4 regions of the Buttiauxella sp. genome follow, and region 3 is predicted to be linked to each of the others. Evidence: predicted binding sites of a transcription regulator. Region 3 holds the regulator's gene; each other region holds the start of a gene.
What was found. The regulator CRP, encoded in region 3, controls carbon source genes, mostly activating them, when cyclic AMP is high. The targets are predictions, from matches to a motif close to ATGTGANNNNNNTCACAT.

Region 1 (3,581 bases), on a different contig from region 3:
GCGATAGTCATTGCTGCGTCAGGGATATGATTCATGTCCATGTCGATGGCATTGAGTTCACCACGCTCGCAGGAGATGAAATCATCGCCCCAGGTCACTTTCGCACCCATTTTTTCCAGCACATCGGCAAAGCGAATATCGCCCTGAACGCTATTACGACCGATACCCGTCACTTTTACCGTTCCACCTTTGATTGCACCGGCAGCCAGGAAGTAAGAAGCAGATGAGGCATCGCCTTCCACCAGATAAGCACCTGGAGAGGCGTACTGCTGACTACCGCGAATGACGAAACTGCGGTAATCGCGGTTTTCTACATCCACACCGAAGGTTTTCATTAGATGTAATGTGATGTCGATATAGGGTTTTGATACCAGATCACCTTTGATGGTGATTTCGGTGTCGTTTTCCGCCAACGGTGCCGTCATCAAAAGCGCCGTCAAGAACTGGCTCGAAACACTGCCATCGACGGCTACCTGGCCACCACTAAAACCGCCACGTAAACGCAACGGTGGATAATTTTCTTGTTCCAGATAGTCAATCTGAGCCCCGCCCTGACGCAAAGCATCAACCAGATGACCAATCGGACGTTCTTTCATGCGAGGTTCACCGGTCAGTACAATATTATTGCTGCCGAGGCACAATGCTGCCGCAAGCGGGCGCATTGCGGTCCCTGCATTACCTAAGAATAACTCCAGGTCACCAGCATCTTGTAATGGGCCGCCCATGCCAGTGACTTCACAGCGCGTACGGTCGGCAGAAAGTGTATAGCTAACTCCCAATGCTTTCAGAGCGTTGAGCATATGACGCACATCGTCGCTATCGAGCAAGTTAGTCAGTTCAGTGGTGCCTTGCGCCAGTGCAGCAAGCAGCAGCGCGCGGTTTGACACACTTTTTGAACCAGGAAGGTTAATCGTGCCGTCGACCAGTGCGATGGGTTGTAACGTCAGGGATTCCAGCATGGGAAAAATACTCTCAACTCAAACAGAATAAAAACCCCGCGAACGATGTCGCGGGGAGAATAACAACGAGCAACGGTTAACCGTGGCGACGCTCAAAGTCGACCATGAAATCGGTTAACGCTTTAACGCCTTCAAGTGGCATCGCATTGTAGATAGATGCACGCATTCCGCCCACAACACGGTGGCCTTTCAATGCATGCAAACCAGCAGCAAACGACTCTTCGAGGAAGACTTTATCCAGCGCGCTATCCGCTAACTGGAATGGTACGTTCATGCGCGAACGGTTGGCAGGAGCCACATCGTTACGGTAGAAATCGCTTTTATCAATCACACCGTAGAGCAGGCTCGCTTTCTCACGGTTAATTTTGTCCATGACTTCCACACCACCCTGTTCTTTCAGCCATTTAAAGACCAAACCTGACAGATACCAGGCAAAGGTAGGTGGCGTGTTGAACATGGATTCGTTTTCATTTAGCACGGTGTAGTCAAGAATGGACGGGCAGGCTTTATGCGCCTTGCCGAGCAAATCTTCACGCACGATAACCAGCGTTAAACCTGCCGGGCCGATATTTTTCTGTGCGCCGGCATAAATGACGCCAAAACGGCTAATGTCCAGCGAGTGCGACAAAATAGAGGATGAGTAGTCCGCAACCACCACTTTATCGCCAAAATCTGGGGTTTCGTGAGTTGCAATGCCGTCGATGGTTTCATTCGGGCAGTAGTGCAGATAAGCACTCTCTTCAGAAACCTGCCACTCGCTCATTGGCTTGAGTGCGCGCAGGCCGTCAATAGTCACTTTCGCATCGAAAACATTTGGAGCGCAGTATTTGTGTGCTTCTTTTACTGCGCTGCTCGCCCAGTAGCCGCCATCCACATAATCCGCAGTCGTTTTGTCACCCAACAAATTGAGAGGGACGCCCGCGAATTGACCGCGACCGCCGCCATGACAGAACAAAACTTTGTAGTTCGAGGGGATTTGCAGCAGATCACGAAAATCTTTTTCAGCTTCAACAGCTACCTGAATAAACTCTTTTCCACGGTGGCTAATCTCCATCACGGAGGTGCCTAAACCTTGCCAGTCGCAAAGTTCACGTTGGGCACGACGAAGCACATCAGCTGGTAGCATCGCCGGACCGGAACTAAAATTGTATACCTGAGTCATTTCCCCTCACCACGCTTAGATCAACAAGTTTTTATACGTTATCGGTTTTATCACTCAGATGCTGAGCCTGCAATGGTTAATCAGGTGTGACCGAGTAATGTGCGCAAAATCACACAACAGAATCAACTACTCGCTGAATTAAACACCCGATAAATACCCGTCAGGTCACTCGCGAAGCGGTGCTGGCCTTAACCCAAACTTTGTTTGCACAGCGCGGGCACGTGGATTCGTCCCCGGCATTTAACGTAGTGACTTCACTGCAATGGATACAGGCATAGTCGGCATCTTCTGGCATTTTAATAAACCGTTCACAGCAGTGCTCAGGCAAAATGGGTAATCCCGGTCTGACGAGTTTGTCAGGGAAGAAATAGACACTTATCTGGCCATTGGTTTCAAGTATCGCCAGACGGACTTGCCCAAGGTGTTCAACGCCCAGCAAGCGAAGCTCCATAAAAAACTCAAATTCAGTCATGTTTTGCGACTTCATTTTTTCCCAGGCAAACTCCCCTTCTTCAATAATGACTGAAGGTTTTCCCTCAAACAGGTTTTCGAGTTTTTCACTATGGCTCATCAGCCACATCACCAGCCGATAAAGCCCCCCCAACGTAACGAAAACAATCAACACCGGTAGCATTGGCACGTCATGATAAAACGCCACATCCCCCGCCGCCGAGCCAAGGGTTAAGATTATCAGCACTTCAAATAGCGACATCTGCCGTACGCCGCGCCGCCCCGTTATTTTTAAAAACAGAAACACCAATATGAAGGTATAAAGACTACGTAAAGCGACTTCCCAGAGGAAATCGAGGGGTACGTCGTTCAAAGCCATCCGCTGGAGATCAAAGGTCTTCATTTTTCCGCCATAACAGTAGGTTACTGACAGTAAGCATAGCCTGTTATGCTATTGCCGCCTGCTTGCTGCTGACAATGGCGTCAGTCTGCTAAAACCCGTATCATTGCGCGCTTTGCGTACGACAAAAGTGAAACCTGATGACTCAAACCTTTATTCCTGGCAAAGATGCCGCACTGGAAGATTCCATCGCTCGCTTCCAGAAGCAGCTCTCCTCCCTTGGCTTTAATATTGAAGAAGCCTCCTGGTTAAACCCCGTTCCTAACGTCTGGTCAGTTCATATCCGTGATAAAGACAGCGCGCTGTGCTTTACCAATGGTAAAGGGGCAACTAAAAAAGCCGCATTGGCTTCCGCTCTGGGTGAATATTTCGAACGTCTGTCGACCAACTATTTCTTCGCTGATTTCTGGTTGGGCAAGACCATCGCCAATGGCCCGTTTGTGCATTATCCAAACGAGAAGTGGTTCCCAATTCCAGAAGATGAGCAGTTGCCAGAAGGCATTCTCGACGATCGTCTGCGTGCGTTTTACGATCCGGAAAACGAAGTGACTGCGGGGATGCTTATCGATCTGCAATCAGGTAATGAAGAGCGTGGGATTTGCGCCCTGCC
Region 2 (3,581 bases), on a different contig from region 3:
CGGGTGAGCAGGACGCCACCCGACATCTCAACATTAACCGTGTTAACCGTGTTGCGGTTTTTCTTCTAACGACACCGGCCAGCGGCGGAAAATTAACACCGAACCGATAAGTGCAACCAGCGCCGGAACCGCACCGACCAGACCGATGCTCGACATATCAAAATGCAGACTCACCTGATTACCCACCAATGCCCCCGCACCAATCCCGAGATTGAAAATCCCCGAGAATAACGCCATGGAGACATCCGTTGCATCAGGTGCCAGCGCCAGAACTTTGACCTGCATACCCAGCGTGATAACCATAATCGCCACCCCCCACAGCAGACATAACAGCGTCAGGTAAGTGGTGCTTTCTGCGGAAGGCAGCAGTAACGCGAGGCACAGTACCAATAAACCGATAGAGCCACTGACCAGCGATGATGAGTGTCGGTTACCTAACTTACCAAACATCACGCTGCCAATAATCCCGGCACCGCCCAGCACTAACAGCAGGAAGGTTGCCATATTGGCGCTCAGCCCGGCGACGGTTTGCACAAACGGCTCGATGTAACTGTATGCCGTGTAATGCGCGGTAACGACCACGGCCACTAACACATATAAACTCATTAGTGCCGGGCGCTTAAACAGCAGGGGCAGGCTTTTCAGCGAGCCAGAATGTTCGCTGGGTAGTTTTGGCAGCAGTTTCATCACGCAGAACAACGTGATAGCTGCAATCACGCCAATGGCGAAGAAGGTGGTGCGCCAGCCGAAATATTGCCCGACGACTCGCCCAAGCGGTAAACCTAATACCATCGCAAGTGCGGTGCCGGTGGCAATCAAACTTAGCGCCTGCGCTTTTTTGCCAGCTGGCGCCATACGAATTGCCAGCGACGCGGTAATCGACCAGAAAATAGCGTGGGCAAAGGCGATACCAATGCGGCTAATCACCAGCACGGTGAAGTTCCAGGCGAGGAATGAGAGCACATGGCTTGCGATAAACAGGACAAAAATGCTGACTAACAGCCGCTTTCGCTCGACCTGGCTGGTCAGCAGCATAAACGGCAGGGACATCAGCGCCACTACCCATGCGTAGATGGTTAGCATGATCCCAACCTGTGCGGTTTGCATGCCAAAACTATCGGCGATGTCAGAGAGCAAACCGACAGGGACAAATTCCGTGGTGTTAAAAATAAAGGCCGCGACAGCGAGCGTAACGACGCGTAGCCACGCAGTTTTGCGTGAGACATTGCTTATGGTCATAAATGGGGTTCGCGCTGGTCAGTAAAAGTGTGGAGAGGAGGCGATCATAAAACCATCAATCCTGCGGTACAACCGCTTTTGTGATTAAAGTCTCATTTAATTGTCATGCTATTCGGGGATCTCGTGGCATGGTAGAAGTCATTGGGTACGACAGAGAGAAAATGCCATGCAGCAAATTGATTTTTATATGGTCGATGCGTTTACCGATTCCACTTTTGGTGGCAATGCGGCAGCGGTTTGCCCGCTGACAGAATGGCTGCCAGATGAAACCTTACAGGCGATGACGCGTCAGCATAACCAGTCGGAAACGGCTTTTTTTATCACCACCGATAGCGGGTTTGAATTGCGTTGGTTTACCACGCAAGGGGAGGTTAATCTGTGCGGCCATGCGACACTCGCCACCGCCCATGTGATTTTTGAGTATCTGAATTACCCGGAAACCGCGATTCATTTTGCTACGCGTTTCGTCGGCCCGCTGACCGTTACGCGCAATGGCGACTGGCTGACGCTTGATTTCCCGGCCACCAGCAGTGATGCGGTAGAGCCGCCACAAGCGTTGCTCGATTCGCTGGGGATCGGTGATTATCAGGAAGTCCGGCTCGGGCGCACCTGGACGGTAGTGCTTGAGAATCAGCAGCAGGTTGAAGCCATAAAACCTGACTTTGCACTGATGCGTACCCTGAATCAAAAAGTGTGCATCACGGCACCGTCAGATGAAGAGGGTTATGACTTTGTCAGCCGTTTCTTTTCACCTGGGTCGTCGATGCCCGAAGATCCCGTCACCGGTTCCACGCATACCATGCTGATCCCTTATTGGGCGCAAAAGTTGGGTAAAACCCAGATGCTCGCCCGCCAGGTTTCCCAACGTGGTGGTGATTTGCGTTGCCAACTTGCGGGTGACCGCGTACTTATCGGCGGGAAAGCGGTGACTTATCTGGTCGGCAAAGTGTTGTTGCGCGGCTAAGGTGTGGGTTTCAGTAGCCCGATAAACGCATCGAGTTGTCGGGTTTTCGCACCACGTCGCCAGATAAGCCAGGTATTGAGGAATCGCCACGCTTCGGGCAGTGGCGATATTGAAACCTGGTGACTGCCCGGCATACTTTCCAGCATGCTTCTGGGCATCAGGGCAATTCCCGCTCCGGCAATAACGCATGCCAGCATGCCGTGGTAAGACTCCATCTCATGAATTTTCCCCGGCAGCGATTGCTGGTCGTGGAACCAGCTTTCGAAATGCCGTCGGTACGAACAGTTGGCGCGAAACGCATAAATACTGGCACCGCTCACTTGCCGGGCATCGGTAATCACCGCGTGGTCGGCGGGGGCGACAATCACCATCTCTTCTTCATAAACCGCCAGCCCTTCCAGTAACGGATGCAGGATCGGGCCATCGACAAATGCCGCTGACAGCCGCCCATCCAGCACGCCATCAATTTGATCACCCGATGGCCCCGTGGCTAACGAGAGCTGAATTTTGGGGAAACGCTGGTTAAACATCGCCAGCACACTGGGAATGCGCACCGCAGCAGTGCTTTCCAGCGAACCGAGCGTAAGAATACCCTGAGGTTCATCGCCAGACACCGCCATCCGGGCTTCATCAACTAACGCCAGAATCCGTTTGCTGTAACTCAGAAAACTATGTCCAGCGGGAGCCAGGCGCAAACGCTGGTTTTCCCGGATAAACAACTCCACACCGAGGTCGGCCTCAAGCTGCTTAATGCGGGTGGTGAGATTAGACGGGACACGGTGCACCTTAACCGCTGCCGCGCTGATGCTGCCGGTTTCTGCGACCGCATTAAACATTTCAAGTTGGGTGAGATCCATTAGCCTTTCTCAATTCGTGAATGACTCGCTCATTATTATTCATTTTTCATGATTGTCACGCCGGTTTAAGGTTAGGGCATCAACGAAATGCAGGGGACATCATGAACACACACGCAATTTCAATTAATCCGGCTAACGGACAGCAGCTCTCAGCAACCGCTTTTGCATCGACGCAGCAGCTGGATAACGCACTGGCGGGGAATCACGCGGCATTTAATATCTGGCGCGGAGTGCCACTGGCGGAGCGAGCCGATAAATTACGCGCACTGGGGGCGGCAGTCCGCCACCACGCCGAAGCGCTGGCGCAAATGATCACCGCTGAAATGGGTAAACCTGTCACCCAGGCGCGCGGCGAAGTGGCTAAATCAGCCCATTTATGTGACTGGTACGCAGAACACGGCCCGGCGATGCTGGCAACGGAAAGCACATTGGTGGAAAACCAACAGGCGGTGATTGAGTACCGTCCGCTGGGCGCCATTCTGGCGGTAATGCCGTGGAATTTCCCACTCTGGCAAGTGCTG
Region 3 (3,581 bases):
CTGCACCGCTGATGCTTGAGCATTGCAGCAAACATATCGAAAAAGGATTCTCCCGCGTTTATCAGCACTATCTGTTGAATCTGCTGAAGAAAAACGCGGCGCGTAAACTCAGAAGTTATCCAGGAACCCTGCCTGTCGATATGCGTCAACTCAAAGGTATGCGCCGTCTGCGCGAGTTTGACGATTTGATTACGTCGAAGATTCACGGCTTCGCTGATGCCCTGGACTATTATCGTCAATGCAGCGCCATGCCACTCCTGCCGCAAATCAAAAAGCCGACTCTCATCATTCACGCTAAAGATGACCCGTTTATGGATCACCATGTTATCCCGGATAAAGCGATACTGCCTGATAACATTGAGTACCAACTGACTCGCTACGGCGGCCATGTTGGGTTTGTTGGCGGCACACTACGCCGTCCAGAAATGTGGCTCGAACAGCGTATCCCACAGTGGCTGACTCAATTTTTGGACCAGTAATATGATGATTCCCTGGCAAGATCTTCCTCCCGAAACGCTTGATAATCTGATTGAATCCTTTGTATTACGCGAAGGTACAGATTATGGTGAACAAGAGCGCTCACTCGAGCAAAAGGTGGCCGATGTTAAGCGCCAGCTGCAAAGTGGTGAAGCCGTATTGGTTTGGTCGGAACTCCATGAAACGGTGAATATCATGGCTCGCGGGCAATTTCGCGGCTAAGTTTATCTACTACCCTCACCCCACCCCTCTCCCTGAGGGAGAGGCAGAAAAATGAGTGCAAATCCCGGCTCGATCAATACCCTCTCCTGGGGGAGAAGGTTAGGGTGAGGGCCACATTCAAAACACATTTGTGAAACCCACGGAGTTGTTGCCTTATGTCAGCCAAACATCCGGTCATTGCCGTAACAGGTTCCAGCGGCGCGGGAACGACCACCACAAGCCTTGCCTTCCGTAAAATATTCCAGCAACTCAATCTTCGCGCAGCCGAAGTTGAAGGTGACAGCTTCCATCGTTTCACACGTCCTGAAATGGACATGGCTATTCGTAAAGCTCGCGATCTGGGTCGACATATCAGCTACTTTGGTCCGGAAGCGAACGACTTCGGCTTACTCGAACAAACGTTTCTCGAGTACGGTAAAACCGGGCAAGGTAAATCACGCAAGTATCTGCATACTTATGATGAAGCCGTACCCTGGAACCAAATCCCGGGCACCTTTACTCCGTGGCAGCCGTTACCGGAGCCGACCGATGTCTTATTTTATGAAGGCTTGCATGGCGGAGTCGTTACCCCGCAGCACGACGTCGCCAATGCCGTTGACTTGCTGGTTGGCGTAGTACCGATTGTGAACCTGGAATGGATACAAAAACTGGTGCGCGACACCAGTGAGCGCGGGCACTCCAGAGAAGCAGTGATGGATTCCGTCGTGCGTTCGATGGACGATTATATCAATTACATCACGCCGCAATTTTCCCGCACCCATATCAACTTCCAGCGTGTGCCTACCGTTGATACATCTAACCCCTTTGCCGCGCGAGCCATCCCATCACTGGATGAAAGCTTTGTAGTGATTCATTTCCGTGGGCTGGATAACATCGATTTCCCGTACCTGCTCGCTATGTTGCAAGGCTCATTCATTTCCCACATCAATACATTAGTGGTGCCGGGCGGCAAGATGGGGCTGGCAATGGAATTGATCATGACGCCACTGGTTAAGCGTCTTGCAGAAGGGCGAAACATCAATCAGGGCGGATAGCTCCCGCCCTTTTGACGCACATTAGCCTTCGATCACTTCATAGCTGTGAGTAATGTTCACAGCTTTTTCCAGCATCAGAGCAACAGAACAATACTTCTCAGCAGATAAATCCACTGCGCGGGAAACCGCGTTATCTTTAAGCTCTTTGCCTGTCACGATGAAATGCAGGTTAATGGTGGTAAAAAGACGAGGTGCTTCTTCGCGGCGCTCAGAGGTGAGTTTTACTTCACAATCCGTCACGTTGTAGCGACCTTTTTGCAAGATAGAAACCACGTCGATGGCACTACAACCACCCGCAGCCATCAGAACCATTTCCATCGGACTGGGTGCTTTATCGCCAGAATTACCATCCATCAAAATCTGGTGTCCAGAAGCGGACTCCCCAAGGAAGGTTAACCCTTCAACCCACTTCACTCGTGCCTGCATGTGACTTCTCCAGTTGAAAAAAACCCTTTCAGAGTACGCGGATGCAGCAAAACTGGCAACGGAAGGCGACCTGCGTCATGCTGAAACGAGACAATAGGAGACACTTGTCAAAAGCTATGCTAAAACAATCCAGATGCTACATCGCGATACATTGACGTAATGCATGTATGCAGAGGACGTCACTAATTACAGGCAGCAAGAATGACTTGCATGCCATCTCCCCAAGGTGGGGAATATTCTAATACTTGCAACGCCAGACAGGATGTTTAGCGTCTTGTCGTTGGTAGCTAGTTATAAACAGAGGATAACCGCGCATGGTGCTTGGCAAACCGCAAACAGACCCAACTCTCGAATGGTTCTTGTCCCATTGCCATATTCATAAGTATCCATCGAAGAGCACACTGATTCACCAGGGTGAAAAAGCTGAGACGCTGTACTACATCGTCAAGGGCTCTGTGGCTGTTCTGATTAAAGATGAAGAGGGCAAGGAAATGATCCTCTCCTATCTGAATCAGGGCGATTTTATTGGTGAGTTAGGGCTGTTCGAAGAAGGCCAGGAACGTAGTGCCTGGGTCCGTGCTAAATCTGCCTGTGAAGTGGCTGAAATTTCCTATAAAAAATTCCGCCAGCTTATTCAGGTCAACCCAGACATTCTGATGCGCCTGTCTTCCCAGATGGCTCGTCGTCTGCAAGTTACATCTGAGAAAGTCGGTAACCTGGCATTCCTGGATGTAACAGGTCGCATTGCACAGACGCTACTGAATCTGGCGAAACAACCTGATGCAATGACCCACCCAGACGGCATGCAGATTAAAATTACTCGTCAGGAAATCGGTCAGATCGTGGGTTGCTCTCGCGAAACTGTTGGTCGTATCTTGAAAATGCTGGAAGATCAAAACCTGATCTCCGCTCACGGTAAAACGATCGTCGTTTACGGCACTCGTTAATCTCCGTCCTAAAAAATGGCGTGTTGCTTCATGACACGCCTTTTTTGTCTCTACACTTCCCTCACTTGCTCTAAATAGTTCATGTTGCAGGTAGGCGGTAAGCTCAGGAATCCCAGGAGCTTACTAAAGTAAGTGACTGGGATGACTGAGTGCAACCAACAACCCAGCAACTTGAACCATGACGAGCAAATGTGGCGCCGACTGATCTACCACCCCGAAGTTAACTACGCATTACGGCAAACGCTGGTGCTGTGCCTTCCTGTGGGAGTAGGTCTACTGTTAGGAAATTTGCAGTTAGGCCTGCTTTTCTCGTTAGTGCCTGCCTGTTGCAACATAGCCGGTCTGGATACTCCCCATAAGCGCTTCTTCAAACGCCTGATTATTGGCGGCTCCCTGTTTGCTGTCAGCAGTTTAATCATGCAGCTTTTGCTGCTCTACACCGACGTGCCTTTGCCGCTTATTCTCATGGTCATGG
Region 4 (3,581 bases), on a different contig from region 3:
TGTATAAAAAATACTCAAATAACCTTGAAACTTGCCAGAGGGGATCTACACTTAAGTTGTCAGCGCAATCCGGAACCTCCTGAGAAAGTGTGATTGAGGGACGCTGATGTCGGGGGAAACCCTCCTTGCGAAAAGCGGGATAGATCGAAAGACAAAGACCGGGAACAAACTAAAGCGCCGAAGTTGGGCGCTTTAGTTTTGCTGTCACATCTGTCACATAATGACATTTAACTGCCATTTCTAATCTTCCAGAAGACGCGCGCCCGTCCCCTGTTCGCCGAGTTTGTCGCCAGGATTTCGTAATGGACAATCCGCACCGGACAGACAGCCGCAACCAATACAGCCATTCAACTCATCACGTAAAGCCGTGAGCGTATCGATGCGTCGATCGAGTTCTTCGCGCCATTGCGACGACATCTTCTTCCAGTCGTTTTTATTAATTTTATGCCCGTCAGGCAGCACACCAAATTCTTCACCAATCGTCGCCAGAGGAATACCAATGCGCTGCGCAATTTTAATAATGGCCACGTTTCGCAGCACATCACGCGTGTAGCGCCGTTGGTTTCCGCTATTACGTACGCTTTTGATGAGCCCTTTGCTTTCATAAAAGTGCAACGCTGAAACTGCCACGCCGCTGCGCTTCGCCACTTCACCTGGGCTGAGCAAAGATTTAAATCGGGGTGATTTCTTTTCCAAAATGGTCTTTACCTCAAGTTAACTTGAGGAATTATACTCGCAGCCAACAGAACCTGCTAATTGAAATCGGGCTTGAGGATGGCGTATGGCACATCAGGATATTATTCAAACTTTGACTGAATGGATTGACGATCACATTGATCAACCGCTGAACATTGATGTTGTGGCAAAAAAATCTGGTTATTCAAAATGGTATCTGCAACGGATGTTCCGTACAGTGAAGCGCCAGACCCTGGGCGAATACATTCGTCAGCGTCGTTTATTAATGGCGGCAAAAGAGTTACGCAACACTCGACGCCCGATTTTTGATATTGCGATGGACTACGGTTATGTCTCCCAGCAGACCTTTTCACGTGTTTTTCGCCGTGAGTTTGACCGCACCCCAACTGACTATCGCCATCACGCCTGACGCGCTTTGCCAGAAATTTGTCCTTTAGTACATGAATAAAACGGAACAGAAAATGCACTGCAAAAGTGGTGATTAAAAGAACAAATGTGATATAGTTCACACATCCTGTGTAACAGGAATCTTCTTACATTTTCTGTACCCACTCATTTCCAGACGGTCTCTGTGCTGTAATTGCTGCGCCTTGTGTCGCGCATAACCGTTGAGCGTAATGAGTTATGTGATAAAGGAACAATTTCCATGGCGGCAATCACTACCAGCGTTCTATTAATGCGCTGGCCATTAGTCAGTGCGGTGTTGATGTTTGTAGCTAGCACGTTGAATATCCAGTTTCGCAAATCCGATTACACGTTTTTTGCCATCGTCAGCAGTATGCTGGGGATAGCTTCTGCTTTATGGTTTGCGACGGGTTTGCTAGGGCTGGAGTGGACGGATTTCCCGGTCATCTGGGCATCGTTTAAAGACATCATGATTGAGATCTCAAGCCATACCCCGCCAGAATGGCCGATGGTGATGACCTGATGGGTCTGAGTTAAACGAGTCTGTTTTGAAAATGTAAAAGGCCTCTTTCGAGGCCTTTTTTGTTTTTGTGAATCTACAGCTTTTGATGGAAACGGTCAGGTTCCTGAGTAGATATCAAAACTAAAGTATTTTGCCGCCAGTTTTTTGTAGGTTCCATCGGCGAGGATCTGGCTAATCGCGCCATTCAGTGCTTCGCGCAACTCCGTGTCATCTTTACGCAAGCCAATCGCGGCACCCGCATCGAATAATTCAGGATCCTGCAATGCGCCACCGACAAAAGCAAAATCCTTGCCCTGCGGTTTTTTAAGGAAACTGTATTCAGCCATGACGCCAGAAAGCACCGCGCCGTCTATGCGCCCGGATTCTAAATCTCGTACCACCATATCCGCGCCCTGATAAGCGACAACATTCACACCCGCACTACGCCAGTTTTTGTTGGCGAAGGTTTCCTGGGCTGAACCTTGTTCCACACCGATGGTTTTGCCCTTCAGTTGCTCAACATCTGCTTTTATTGGCGTGTTTTTATGGGCGACAAGGAATACCGGACCGTTATAAATTTTGTCCGTAAAGGCAATTTGCTGTTTGCGTTTCTCGGTCATATACATACCGGAAAGAATAGCGTCAAACTTTCTCGCCTGCAGTGCAGGAATAATCGCATCGAAGTTATTTTCAACCCAAACACATTTGGCCTGAAGTTTCGCGCAAATAGCATTCCCCAAATCAATATCAAACCCAACAACTTTCCCAGTCGCATCTTTCGATTCAAAGGGAGCAAATGTTGGGTCAACGCCAAAACGGATTTCTTTAATATTATTTGCCAGGGCCGAACTTGTCGCCAGCAGAGCCATCAACGGTAGAATATATTTCTTCATAGTAGCTCCAGTGAATTAACGACAATAGGTTTGCACTAAACGAGAAAAGAATGATGCGCCGGTTGAAATAATATCATCATTAAAATCATACCCCGGGTTATGCACCATACAGCCGCCTTTATCGCCCTTTTCTCCATTGCCTAATAAGAAATAACTGCCCGGTCTTTCTTGCAGCATAAAGGCAAAATCTTCACTACCCGTTGAAGGGAGCACTTTATCGAGCACGGCATCTTTACCAAAGCATTCGACAGCCAGCTCGCGGGCAAAGGCAGTTTGTTCATCATCGTTAATCAGCACCGGATAAGAATCATAAACTTCCACATCACAACTCGCGCCAAAGCTCTTCGTCGTCAGATCAGCTAATTCTTCAATTCTTTTAATTAATAGATCGCGGATTTCTGGTTTCATGGCACGCACGGTTAATTCCATTACCGCACTATCCGGAATAACGTTCGAGGCGATACCGGACTGGAAAGTCCCGACGGTCACAATGGCCGTTTCACCGGGCGTCACATTGCGCGAAACAATAGTTTGCAGCGCGGTGATTAACGCCGCGCCCGTCACGATGGGATCAACAGTACGTTGCGGGTAAGCGCCATGGCCGCCGTAACCTTTAATGGTGATTTTTACTGTATCCGCCGAGGCCATAAAATTGCCGGAATAAAACCCTAGTTTGCCTGTCGGTAAACCGGGCATGTTATGCAACGCAAATACGCGGTCACATGGGAAACGGTCGAACAGCCCATCTTTAATCATTAAGTCCGCACCGCCGATCGCTTCTTCGGCTGGCTGGAAAATAAGGTGCACAGTGCCGTTAAATTCACAGGCTGGTGAGGCAATATATTTTGCTGCCGCTAATAGAATGGTGGTGTGGCCATCATGGCCGCAGGCATGCATTTTCCCAGGCACAGTACTCGCCCACGGTAAATTGGTTTCTTCAAAGATGGGCAGCGCATCCATGTCAGCACGCAGGCCGATAGATTTCGTGGAGTCGCCTTTTTTCAACGTCCCGACAACCCCCGTGGTGCCAATACCCCGCGTGACCTGGTAGCCCCAGGTTTCAAGTTGCTGCGCCACTAAGTCGC

Region 1: a site for CRP is predicted at 2,219-2,236, ahead of serC (3-phosphoserine/phosphohydroxythreonine transaminase). Genes of this name have one in related genera too.
Region 2: a site for CRP is predicted at 1,318-1,335, ahead of WBL83_RS11855 (PhzF family phenazine biosynthesis protein). Genes of this name have one in related genera too.
Region 4: a site for CRP is predicted at 1,190-1,207, ahead of WBL83_RS22170 (YjcB family protein). Genes of this name have one in related genera too.

What each region holds. Positions count from the first base shown of each region.
Region 1 covers NZ_JBAVHX010000004.1:778,896-782,476, forward strand. The annotation lists gene aroA (3-phosphoshikimate 1-carboxyvinyltransferase) at 1-956, opposite strand, end outside; gene serC (3-phosphoserine/phosphohydroxythreonine transaminase) at 1,036-2,121, opposite strand; gene WBL83_RS04105 (DUF421 domain-containing protein) at 2,282-2,974, opposite strand; gene ycaO (30S ribosomal protein S12 methylthiotransferase accessory factor YcaO) at 3,112-3,581, shown strand, end outside.
Region 2 covers NZ_JBAVHX010000010.1:658,894-662,474, reverse strand. The annotation lists gene WBL83_RS11860 (sugar transporter) at 43-1,239, opposite strand; gene WBL83_RS11855 (PhzF family phenazine biosynthesis protein) at 1,406-2,203, shown strand; gene ptrR (putrescine utilization regulator PtrR) at 2,200-3,060, opposite strand; gene sad (succinate-semialdehyde dehydrogenase) at 3,162-3,581, shown strand, end outside.
Region 3 covers NZ_JBAVHX010000017.1:13,270-16,850, forward strand. The annotation lists gene WBL83_RS13345 (hydrolase) at 1-479, shown strand, start outside; gene WBL83_RS13350 (YheU family protein) at 481-699, shown strand; gene WBL83_RS13355 (phosphoribulokinase) at 855-1,733, shown strand; gene WBL83_RS13360 (OsmC family protein) at 1,755-2,159, opposite strand; gene crp (cAMP-activated global transcriptional regulator CRP) at 2,474-3,106, shown strand; gene WBL83_RS13370 (YccS/YhfK family putative transporter) at 3,296-3,581, shown strand, end outside.
Region 4 covers NZ_JBAVHX010000039.1:54,614-58,194, reverse strand. The annotation lists gene soxR (redox-sensitive transcriptional activator SoxR) at 241-696, opposite strand; gene soxS (superoxide response transcriptional regulator SoxS) at 782-1,105, shown strand; gene WBL83_RS22170 (YjcB family protein) at 1,343-1,624, shown strand; gene WBL83_RS22165 (ABC transporter substrate-binding protein) at 1,720-2,496, opposite strand; gene WBL83_RS22160 (M20 aminoacylase family protein) at 2,512-3,581, opposite strand, start outside.